3 regions of the Streptomyces sp. NPDC053493 genome follow, and region 1 is predicted to be linked to each of the others. Evidence: riboswitches for the same ligand, from Rfam matches in the RefSeq annotation. Region 1 holds a riboswitch; each other region holds the start of a gene.
What was found. Region 1 has a riboswitch for cobalamin ahead of ACIGO8_RS02285 (ribonucleoside-diphosphate reductase subunit alpha). Riboswitches for the same ligand answer to the same signal wherever they lie in the genome.
Positions count from the first base shown of each region.

Region 2: another riboswitch for cobalamin. It lies ahead of ACIGO8_RS22105 (cobalamin biosynthesis protein); the one in region 1 lies ahead of ACIGO8_RS02285 (ribonucleoside-diphosphate reductase subunit alpha).
Region 3: another riboswitch for cobalamin. It lies ahead of ACIGO8_RS16780 (ABC transporter substrate-binding protein); the one in region 1 lies ahead of ACIGO8_RS02285 (ribonucleoside-diphosphate reductase subunit alpha).

Region 1 covers NZ_JBITXS010000001.1:526,195-529,730, reverse strand. Annotated here, with positions in the region: gene ACIGO8_RS02285 (ribonucleoside-diphosphate reductase subunit alpha) at 1-1,921, opposite strand, end outside; cobalamin riboswitch at 2,052-2,189, opposite strand; gene ACIGO8_RS02280 (GNAT family N-acetyltransferase) at 2,233-2,751, opposite strand; gene mctP (monocarboxylate uptake permease MctP) at 2,965-3,536, opposite strand, start outside.
Region 2 covers NZ_JBITXS010000007.1:306,011-309,546, forward strand. Annotated here, with positions in the region: gene ACIGO8_RS22100 (cobyric acid synthase) at 1-347, opposite strand, end outside; gene ACIGO8_RS22105 (cobalamin biosynthesis protein) at 344-1,327, opposite strand; cobalamin riboswitch at 1,359-1,481, opposite strand; gene ACIGO8_RS22110 (hypothetical protein) at 1,709-1,930, opposite strand; gene ACIGO8_RS22115 (anion permease) at 1,950-3,218, opposite strand.
Region 3 covers NZ_JBITXS010000005.1:120,539-124,074, reverse strand. Annotated here, with positions in the region: gene ACIGO8_RS16785 (FecCD family ABC transporter permease) at 1-683, opposite strand, end outside; gene ACIGO8_RS16780 (ABC transporter substrate-binding protein) at 680-1,753, opposite strand; cobalamin riboswitch at 1,796-1,937, opposite strand; gene ACIGO8_RS16775 (Mov34/MPN/PAD-1 family protein) at 1,919-2,344, opposite strand; gene ACIGO8_RS16770 (amino acid permease) at 2,431-3,536, opposite strand, start outside.

The DNA.
Region 1 (3,536 bases):
TGTTGACCTGGAGGAACTCGCCGGACAGCGTCTCGCGCTTGAACAGGTTGGAGACCTGCGGCTCGATGCACTCGTAGACGCCCGCGATGGAGGCGATCGTCGCGGTCGGGGCGATGGCGAGCAGCAGGCTGTTGCGCATGCCGACGGAGGCGATCCGCTCGCGCAGCGCCGCCCAGCGCTCGGGCCAGTTCAGCTCCACGTCGTAGTGGTCGGGGTGCAGGACGCCGCGCGCGGTGCGGGTCTTGTCCCAGGCGGGCAGCGGGCCGCTGCGCTCGGCGAGGTCGGCGGAGGCCTCGTACGCGGCCAGCATGATCCGCTCGGCGATCCGGGTGGACAGCGCGCGGGCCTCGGCGGAGTCGAACGGCAGCTTCAGCTTGAAGAAGACGTCCTGCAGGCCCATCGCGCCCAGGCCGACCGGGCGCCAGCGGGCGTTGGAGCGGCCCGCCTGCTCGGTCGGGTAGAAGTTGATGTCGACGACCCGGTCGAGGAAGGTGACGGCGGTGCGGACGGTCTCGTCGAGCCGCTCCCAGTCGATGTCCGAACCGACGACGAACGCGCCGAGGTTGACCGAGCCCAGGTTGCAGACCGCGGTCTCGCCGTCGTCGGTGACCTCGATGATCTCGGTGCAGAGGTTCGAGGAGTGGACGACGGTGCCGGGCTCGGCGGTCTGGTTGGCGGTCCGGTTGGAGGCGTCCTTGAAGGTCATCCAGCCGTTGCCGGTCTGCGCGAGGGTGCGCATCATGCGGCCGTACAGGTCGCGGGCCGGCATGGTCTTCTTGGCCAGGCCCGCCTCCTCCGCCTTGCGGTACGCGGCGTCGAACTCCTCGCCGTACAGGTCGACGAGCTCGGGGACGTCGGCCGGGGAGAACAGCGACCAGTCGGCGTCCGCGTTGACCCGGCGCATGAACTCGTCCGGGATCCAGTGCGCGAGGTTGAGGTTGTGGGTGCGGCGGGCGTCCTCGCCGGTGTTGTCGCGGAGCTCCAGGAACTCCTCGATGTCCGCGTGCCAGGTCTCCAGGTAGACGGCCGCGGCGCCCTTGCGCCGGCCGCCCTGGTTCACGGCGGCGACGGACGCGTCGAGCGTCTTCAGGAACGGGACGATGCCGTTGGAGTGGCCGTTGGTGCCGCGGATCAGCGAACCGCGGGCGCGGATGCGGGAGTAGGACAGGCCGATGCCGCCCGCGTGCTTCGACAGGCGCGCCACCTGGTGGTAGCGGTCGTAGATGGAGTCCAGCTCGTCCTGCGGGGAGTCCAGCAGGTAGCAGGAGGACATCTGCGGGTGGCGGGTGCCGGAGTTGAACAGGGTGGGGGAGGAGGGCAGGTAGTCGAGCCGGCTCATCAGCCCGTACAGCGCCGTCACCTCGTCCACCGCGCGGTCGCTGTCGTCCTCGGCGAGGCCGGAGGCGACGCGCAGCATGAAGTGCTGCGGCGTCTCGATCACCTTGCGGGTGATCGGGTGGCGCAGCAGGTAGCGCGAGTAGAGGGTGCGCAGGCCGAAGTAGCCGAAGCGGTCGTCGGCGACCGGGTCGATCGTCGCGTCCAGCCGGTCGGCGTGCCGGGCGACGAACTCGGCGGTGCGGTCCGCGATCAGGCCCTCGCGGTGGCCGACGGCGACGGAGGCGGCGAAGGAGGTCGCGCCCTGTCCGGCCGCCTCCTCGGCGATGGTGAGGGTGAGCAGCCGGGCGGCGAGCCGGGAGTAGGCCGGGTCCTCGGCGATCAGGCCGGCGGCGGCCTCGGTGGCCAGTTCGCGCAGCTCCGCCTCGTCCGAGCCCGCGTGCCGGCCGCGCAGCGCGGCGGCGGCGACCTTGCCGGGGTCGGCGTCCGGGAGGTCGGCGGTGAGATCGGTCAGGGTCCGCAGGAGTACGGTCCCGGGGCCGTCGTTCTCGATCGCTGCGGCCGGATCGGCGGGCGCGATGGTCACGTGGGGGCTCTCCCTCGCTCGGCTCGGGGCCAGGGCGAAGGGAGGCGGGCGGCGGCGGCCGCAGGCATGGCGGCGCCGCGTCCACCGGCCCACTCCGCGAGGCCCGGACGTCTGTGACACCCGGAACGGACGGACCGGGCGCGCTGCCGGCAGGTCCTCGGACTCGCCCGTGCGCGAAACACGCAAAAGCACACCGTTGCGGGACAGTTCCGGATTTCCACCGGATTCCCCTGCGGCGACAGCGAGGACGAGCATACATGTGGGGGGCGCCGCTTGCCGCACCCCCCACATGTTGTGTGTCGTTTGCGCCGCTACAACTCCAGCGTGTAGCAGAGGAGTCGGAATTCAGGCCGCTCGGGGATCGGCGACCAGTCCCGTTCCGGGGCGCGGCCGAAGCCCAGCCGCTCGTAGATCCGGTGCGCGGTGCGCATCCCGGTCTGGGTGGACAGAACGATCCGCACACAGCCAGGAACGGCCCGCGCGCGGTCCACGCAGGCCCGCACGAGCGCCTCGCCGACACCGCGGCCGCGGGCGGCGGGCGCGACGGCCAGCATCCGGATCTCGGTCTCGCCGGCCTCGGCGCGATCGCCCATCACTCCGGGCGCCGGGACGAAGGTCACACCGCCCAGGACGGCGCCGTCCGCCTCGTCGCGGGCGACGGCCACGAGCACGTCGGCGACCTCGGCCCGCCCGGCCACGTTCTTCAGATGGCCGAAATACCAGTCGTCCTCGCCCTGGAGGAGGTGTCCGTCGTCGAGGTAGGCCCGGGCGGTGAGCTCGCCGAGGGTCGCGTACTCCTCCGGCCGTACGTCTCTGATCATGAAGTCCATGCCCGGCAGTCTCCCGCGCCCCGCGCCGGACGCGCGCCGGGGGGCCGCCGGGCGGCGCTTGGGGCCGCCGGGCGGTGCGGGGGCGCTGGGGCCGCCGGGGCAGTCGGGCCGCCCGGGAGTCGCCTCGCCGCGAGAAACGGCCGCCGGGACCCCTGGCAGGGGCCCCGGCGGCCGTTCGGAAGCGTGGCGGGACCGTTTGCCCGCCCGGTGGGATCAGTGCGCGCTGCCGACCTTCGGCGGCTCGGTGACGACGCCGGTGTCGCCGGCGTCGGCGGTGTAGTCCTCGGGGGAGGTCTCGTCGACGCCGTCGGGTGTGCCCACGGCGCGCAGGACGAGGGTGAGGACGACGGTGACGAGGACGTTGAGGACGAAGGCGGTGAGGCCGATGTAGCCGATCTCGCCGATGCCGGGGATCTCGGCGGAGGAGCCGCCGAAGTGTTTCTGGGTGGGGCTGGCGACGCCGTAGGCGGCGGCGGTGCCGTAGACCATGCCGACGGCCCAGCCGGCGATGAGGGCCCAGCGGTGCATCCAGCGGGTGAACAGGCCGCCGACGAGGGCGGGGAAGGTCTGCAGGATCCAGATGCCGCCGAGGAGCTGGAAGTTGATGGCGACGGTCTTGTCCATGGTGAGGACGAAGACGAGGGCGCCGACCTTGACCAGGAGCGAGACGAGCTTGGAGACCTTGGTCTCCTGGGCGGCGGTGGCGTCGGGCTTGATGAAGTCCTTGTAGATGTTGCGGGTGAAGAGGTTGGCGGCGGCGATCGACATGATGGCGGCCGGGACGA
Region 2 (3,536 bases), on a different contig from region 1:
GGCTCGAACAGCTCCCGCTGCCGTCCGCCGTGATAGCCGCGGGCGCTCAGCTCGCCGACCGGCCTGCCCATGAGCACGACCTGGCTGGAGCGGTCGCTGCCGGGCTTGAGCAGCACCGGGTTCATCAGGGCCGACGGCTCGACGCGCGCGGCCTGCGCCTGCATGGCCTGGGCCCGGCCGATCTCCGCGCCTTCCCTCGTCACGAAGGAGTTCAGGGACATGTTCTGTCCCTTGAACGGCGCGACCTTGACGCCCTGCCGGACCAGCCACCGGCAGATGCCGGCCGTGACGACGCTCTTGCCCGCGTCGGACGTGGTCCCGGCGACGAGCAGCCCCCCGCCCCTCATGCGTTCCTCCGCTTCCTCGCGCTCACCGCGTCCGCGACCAGCCGGCCGCCCGCACAGGCGGCCAGGGCCAGCCAGGTCACCCGGCGGGACAGCCGTACCGCCCGGTCGATGTCGGCCACTTCCACGGCCCGCCCGGCACCGCCGAGCACCGGGCGGTGTTCGACCCGGCCGCCGTACGACAGGGTGCCGCCGAGCCGCACGCCGAGCGCGCCCGCGACGGCGGCCTCGACGGGGCCCGCGTTGGGGCTCGGGTGCTTCGCCGCGTCCTCGCGCCAGGCCTTCGCGGCGCCCCGCGGGTTTCCGCCCGCGAGCGTGGCGAGCACGGCGGTCAGCCGGGCGCCGGGCCAGCCCACGACGTCGTCGAGGCGGGCCGAGGCCCAGCCGAAGCGCCGGTGGCGGGGCGACTTGTGGCCGACCATGGCGTCCAGGGTGTTGACGGCCCGGAAGCCGAGCAGGCCGGGCACGCCCGCGACCGCGCCCCAGAACAGGGCGCCGACGACGGCGTCGGAGGTGTTCTCGGCGACCGACTCGACCACGGCGCGGGCCATCGCGGGCCCGTCGAGCGCCTGCGGGTCGCGGCCGACGAGGTGCGGCATGCGCTCCCGGGCCGTTTCGAGGTCGCCGGCCGCGAGCGCCCCGCCGATCGCGCGGGCCTCGCGGCCCAGGGACGTGCCGCCGACGACGGCCCACACCGAGGCGGCGGTCAGCGCGGCGGAGGCCGTCCGGCCGCCCCGTACCGTACGGGCGGCGAGCGCACCCAGCGCCACGGCGGATCCGGCGCAGACGGCGGTGTGCAGCGCGCCCCAGCCGCGGTGGTCGCGGTGCAGGCGCCTCTCGACGGCGGCCGCCGCCCGGCCGAACGCGGCGACGGGGTGCCCGCGGCGCGGGTCGGCGACGATCACGTCGACGGCGAGGCCGGCGGCCGCTCCGTACACGAAGTCAGCGGTGCTACGGGCAGGTCTGGGCCGGCGGCCGGGCATGTGGGTGTGTCCTCACTCGGGGTCCGCGCCCCGGGTCGACGTGACCGGCGGCGAGAGTTCCTGACTTCCGGACCTCTCGGATCCGGTCACAGTGGCGGGACCGCGCCGGAATCGCACCGGGCTTCCTCTCCTTGCCGCCGTCATGGCTGATGGCCCCGGCAGTCCACCACGGCCCGCGAACACCCGTCAACTCACCCTTGACCTGCGCCGGGTCACTGTGCGAAGCACCACAAACACGGCGGCCGGGGGGGGGGGGCCCCCCCGGGGGGGGGGGGGGCGGGGCGGCGCGGGGGCGGGGGGGGGGGGGCGGCGGGGGGGGGGCCCCCCCCGGGGGGGGCCCCCCCCCCGGCCGGAAGGACGCCGTGCGTCAGCCGTGCGTCGTCAGACGACGATCAGATAGATGCCGTACGCCACGGCCGCCGCGCACAGCGCGAAGCAGGCCCAGGCGCCGGTGCGGGCCAGCGGCGCGGAGCCGCCGGCGGCCGCGGCCTGCTCCTGCTTGCCGAGGCCGACGACACCGAGGGTGAAGAGGCCCACGAGGGCGACGGTCGCCACGAGGCTGACTCCGAAGACGGAGCCGAGAGCTGCCCAGTCGATCTTCATGTGCTTGGTTTCCAGTTCCTCAGACCGCGGCGGCGGGGGCCGGGGGAGCGGCGGGGTCCGCGGGGTTCGGGGCGGGGATGGTGGCCTTCAGGTCCTCGTCCGTGACGGCGGCGACGGAGCCGGCCGGCGGCGGCGGGGTGACGGCGGCGATGGCGGTGGTGACGACGCCCGCGGGCTCGGCGTCGGCCTCGACGTCGTTGACGTTGGTGTGGTCGACCACCTGGCGGCGGGAGATCAGCCAGATGCCGAGGCAGGAGGCGACCAGGAAGGCCGCGACGACGTAGACGCCCCAGGCGCCCTGGCGGGCGACGTACTCGGCGCCCGCGCCGACCAGGCCGGCGGCCGGCAGGGTCAGGCCCCACGCGACGAACATGCGGGTGGCGGTCGACCAGCGGACCACGCCGCCCTTGCGGCCGAGACCGGCGCCCATCACACCGCCCGAGACGACGTGCGTGGTGGAGAGCGAGAAGCCGAGGTGGGAGGAGGCCAGGATGGTGGTGGCCGCGCTGGTCTGGGCGGCGAAGCCCTGCTGCGGCTGGAGGTCCGTGAGGCCCTTGCCCATGGTGCGGATGATGCGCCAGCCGCCGAGGTAGGTGCCGAGCGCGATCGCCAGGCCGGCGGAGACGATGACCCAGACCGGCGGGTTGGAGCCGGGGGCGAGGACGCCGCCGGCGACCAGGGCGAGGGTGATGATGCCCATGGTCTTCTGGGCGTCGTTGGTGCCGTGGGCGAGTGAGACGAGGCCGGCGGAGGCGATCTGGCCGGCCCGGTAGCCCTTCTCCGTGGTCTTCTCGTGCGCGTTCCGGCCGAGGCGGTACGTCAGGCGCGCGGCGAGCAGCGAGGCCAGGCCGGCGACGATCGGGGCGGCGACGGCCGGCAGGAGCACCTTGCTGACGACGACCTCGCCGTTGACGCCGCTGACGCCGATCGCGGCGACGGTGGCACCGATGAGGCCGCCCATGAGGGCGTGGGAGGAGCTGGACGGCAGGCCGACCAGCCAGGTCACCAGGTTCCAGAGGATCGCGCCCACGAGGGCGGCGAGGATGACTTCGGGCTGGATGCCCTCCTCGTTGACGAGTCCCTTGGAGATCGTGTTGGCAACCTCCACCGACAGGAACGCACCGACCAGGTTCAGCACGGCGGACATGGCCACCGCCGTCTTGGGCTTGAGGGCACCGGTCGAGATGGTGGTGGCCATCGCGTTGGCGGTGTCGTGGAAACCGTTCGTGAAATCGAACACGAGAGCTGTCACGACCACAATGGCGAGCAGCAGCGTGATGTGTTCCATTTACCCAGGCAATCGTTTGACGTCAGTGGCTCGTCGAACGTAGGCAACCTGAGTGAACGGAAGGTGAACTGGGCCGGGCGTCATGGTGACTCTCATCGGCGCCGCGGATTCCGCTTACGGCCCGGGCGGCGCCGGCGTCCACGATGCGGTCATGGTGCGACCCCGGGTAATCCGTACGTTTCCCGGGCGGATGCGACTCGCCTCCCTTCCGCCGCGCTCGTCCCGTATCGCCCCGTGGACCACATCAGTCGCACGGAGGACCCGCCGAGATGGCGTGAAGGAGACCCACGTCACTCGAAGGAGGGCCCGCCCGGTGGC
Region 3 (3,536 bases), on a different contig from region 1:
AGGAGCAGGTCGAGCGGGCGGGCGAGGGTGAGCAGGGCCCCGATGCCCAGCGCGAGGACGGCGGCGGGCAGGGCGAGGCTGTCCCAGCGGGCGCTGCCGAGGCCGCCGAGCGACCAGAACAGCGCCTCCTGGAACTGTTCGGGCCGGCCCGCGACGACCAGCAGCAGGGTGGTGAGCGCGGAGAGGATGTACGAGACGGCGACGCCGGCGAGCACCAGCCGGGCGCCGGTCATGGTGCCGCCGCGGCGGGCGAGCGCGTAGACGAGGACGAGCGAGAGCAGTGCGCCGGCGAAGGCTCCGGCGGGCAGGGCGACGGTGGTGGTGAGGCCGCCGATCAGCCCGATGCCGCCGCCGGCGACCAGGACGAGGACGGCGCCCGCGGAGGCGCCGGAGGAGATCCCGAGCAGGAAGGGATCGGCGAGCCGGTTGCGGACCAGGGCCTGGAGGACGACGCCGACGACGGCGAGGCCGGCGCCGACGATCGCGCCGAGCAGCACCCGGGGCAGCCGGACGTCGAGCACGATCGTGCGGTACGGGGAGGGCGCGGCCCGGCCGGTGAGGGCGTCGAGGACCTGGCCGGGCGGGATGCGGACGGAGCCGAGGGCGAGCGAGGCGACGACCGCGGCCGCGAGCGCGACGAGCAGTCCGGCGACGACGGCCGACTGCCGCTGGGCCGGGCTCATCGGGCGTCGGGCGTCGCGGTCGGGTGCGCGGCCGAGGGCGTCCGGGCCGGGGCCGTCCGGACCGCGGGCGTCCGGGCCGGGTGTGCCGAGCCCGTCCGGTCCGGGTGGAGCTGGGCGGCGAGCTTGCCGATGGCGGCGGGCGCGCGGACGCCGAGGACGGTGTCGGACAGCGGCAGCACGGCGAAGCGGCGGTTCTTGATCGCGGGCACGTCGCGCAGGGCGGGGTCGTCGAGGAGCCGCTTCTTCTTCTGTTCGACGGTGGTGGCGCCGTAGTCGTAGATGAGGACGACGTCGGGCTTGCGGGCCACGACCTGTTCCCAGCCGGCGTCGCCGAAGGTCTTGTCGAGGTCGGCGAAGACGTTGCGGCCGCCGGCGCGGGTGATCAGCTCGTTGCCGATGCCCTTGCCGCCGGCCGTGAACGCGGTCTTGTCGCCGCTGTCGTAGACGAAGACGGAGACGGGTGCGACGCCCTGGAGCCGCTGCTCGGTGGCGGCGACGCCGGCGTGGGCCTCGCGGGTCCAGCGCGCGGCGCGGTCGGGCACGCCGAAGGTGCGGCCGACCTCGTCGACCTCGCGGTAGAGGTCGTCGAGTGAGGTGCGGCCGCTCGGGCAGTACTCGGTGTTGAGGCGGCTGGCGATGCCGGAGGCCTTGAGGTCGTCGCGGCCGCGGCCGGCCTTGGCGTCGAAGGCGGAGGCGTAGCCGCCGTAGACGAAGTCGGGAGCGGCGGCGAGCAGCGCCTCCTTGGAGGGGTACTCCTTGGCGAGGACCGGGACGGAGTCGTACGCCTTCTTGTAGGCGGGCAGGATCGCGTCGTCCAGGTAGGCGGTGCCGGCGAGCGACTTCTCCAGGCCGAGGGCGAGCATGATCTCGGTGACGTGCTGGTTCATCGTCACGGCGCGCTTCGGCGGGGCCTGGAAGGTGGTGGTGACACCGCAGTTGGTGACGGTGTACGGGAAGCCGGGCGCGGCCGCGCCGGCGGCTGGGGTCCCGGTGCCGGGCGCCGGTGCGGAGCAGGCGGCGAGCAGGGGTATCAGGGCGGCGGCGGACAGCAGCGGGCGGCGCCAGGACATGACGGTGCGGGCCTCCTGACGGGGATTTCCACGTCCCCGAGCGGTGGTGAGAAGGCGGCAGGTCAGTTCCTGGCTCGCGTCCCCTGGGGGACGGTCACAGTGGCGGGACCGCGCCGGATTCGCACCGGCTTCCTGGGTCCTGCCGCCCGAAAGGTCGCGATCAGCCTACTCGTAGGCCTCGACGATCTTGACCTCTTCCTCCGCCACGACGCCGTCGACGATCGTGTAGGAGCGGAACTGGAAGGGCCCGGCGCCGTCGGTGTCGGCGGTGGAGACGAGGACGTAGTGGGCCTGCGGCTCGTTGGCGTAGGAGATGTCCGTACGGGACGGGTAGGCCTCGGTCGCCGTGTGCGAGTGGTAGATGACCACGGGCTCCTCGTCCCGGTCGTCCATCTCGCGGTAGAGCTTGAGCAGGTCGCCGGAGTCGAACTCGTAGAAGGTGGGCGAGCGGGCGGCGTTCAGCATCGGGATGAAGCGCTCGGGGCGGCCCGTGCCGGCCGGTCCGGCGACCACGCCGCAGGCCTCGTCGGGGTGGTCCGCGCGGGAGTGTTCCACGATCTGGTCGTACAGGGCCCGGGTGATGGTCAGCATGCTCATCAGAATAAACAGACGGGCCGCTCCGTACCGAGAAGTGGTACGAAGCGGCCCGCATGCTGAGACGGTGCAGGTCGGAGGTGTTACGACCGCTTGGCGAAGGCGGCGCTCTCGGGGTTGCGGGCCTTGAGCACCAGGTAGGACACGGCCAGGATCAGGCCCCAGACCGGCGCGCCGTAGAGCGCGACCCGGTTGTCCTTGTCCATGCCCATGGTGACGACGACCATGGCGATGAAGGCGAGCGAGAAGACGCTGAACCAGATGCCGCCCGGCGCCTTGAACGGCGACTGGGGCAGCTCGCCGCGGTCGGCCTTGAGCCGGTAGCGGATCTGGCAGATGAGGATGACGATCCAGGCCCACATGCCGGAGATGGTGGCGAAGGAGACGACGTAGTTGAACGCCTCGCCGGGCCACTGGTAGTTGATCCAGACGCCGACCGTCATCAGCGCGGCGGAGACCGTGGTGCCGACCAGCGGCGTGCCGGACTTGGTGAGCTTGGTGAAGACCTTCGGGCCCTGGCCGTTGAGCGCGAGGTCGCGCAGCATGCGGCCGGTGGAGTACATGCCCGAGTTGCAGGAGGACAGGGCCGCGGTCAGGACGACGAAGTTGACGATGGCGGCGCCGATGCCGAGGCCCATCTTCTCGAAGGCCGCGACGAACGGGCTGACGCCCGGCTTGAACTCGGTCCACGGGACGACCGACAGGATCATGATCAGCGCGCCGACGTAGAAGACGGCGATGCGCCACGGCACGGTGTTGATGGCCTTCGGCAGGACCGTCTTCGGGTCCTTCGACTCGCCCGCCGTCACGCCGACCAGCTCGACCGCGAGGAAGGCGAACATGACCATCTGCAGGGTCATCAGGGTGGAGAAGATGCCGTCCTTGCCGGCGAAGAAGCCGCCGAGGTCCCACAGGTGGGTGACGGAGGCGGTGTCGCCGGCGTCGGAGAAGCCGAGGGTGAGGATGCCGGCGCAGATCAGGATCATGCCGACGATGGCGGTGACCTTGACCATGGAGAACCAGAACTCCAGCTCACCGAAGAGCTTCACGGAGATCAGGTTGGCGCCGTAGAGGATCACGGTGAAGACGAGGGCGGACAGCCACTGCGGGATGTCCCACCAGTACGTCATGTAGGTCGCCGCGGCGGTGACCTCGGTGATGCCGGTGACGACCCAGAAGAGCCAGTACG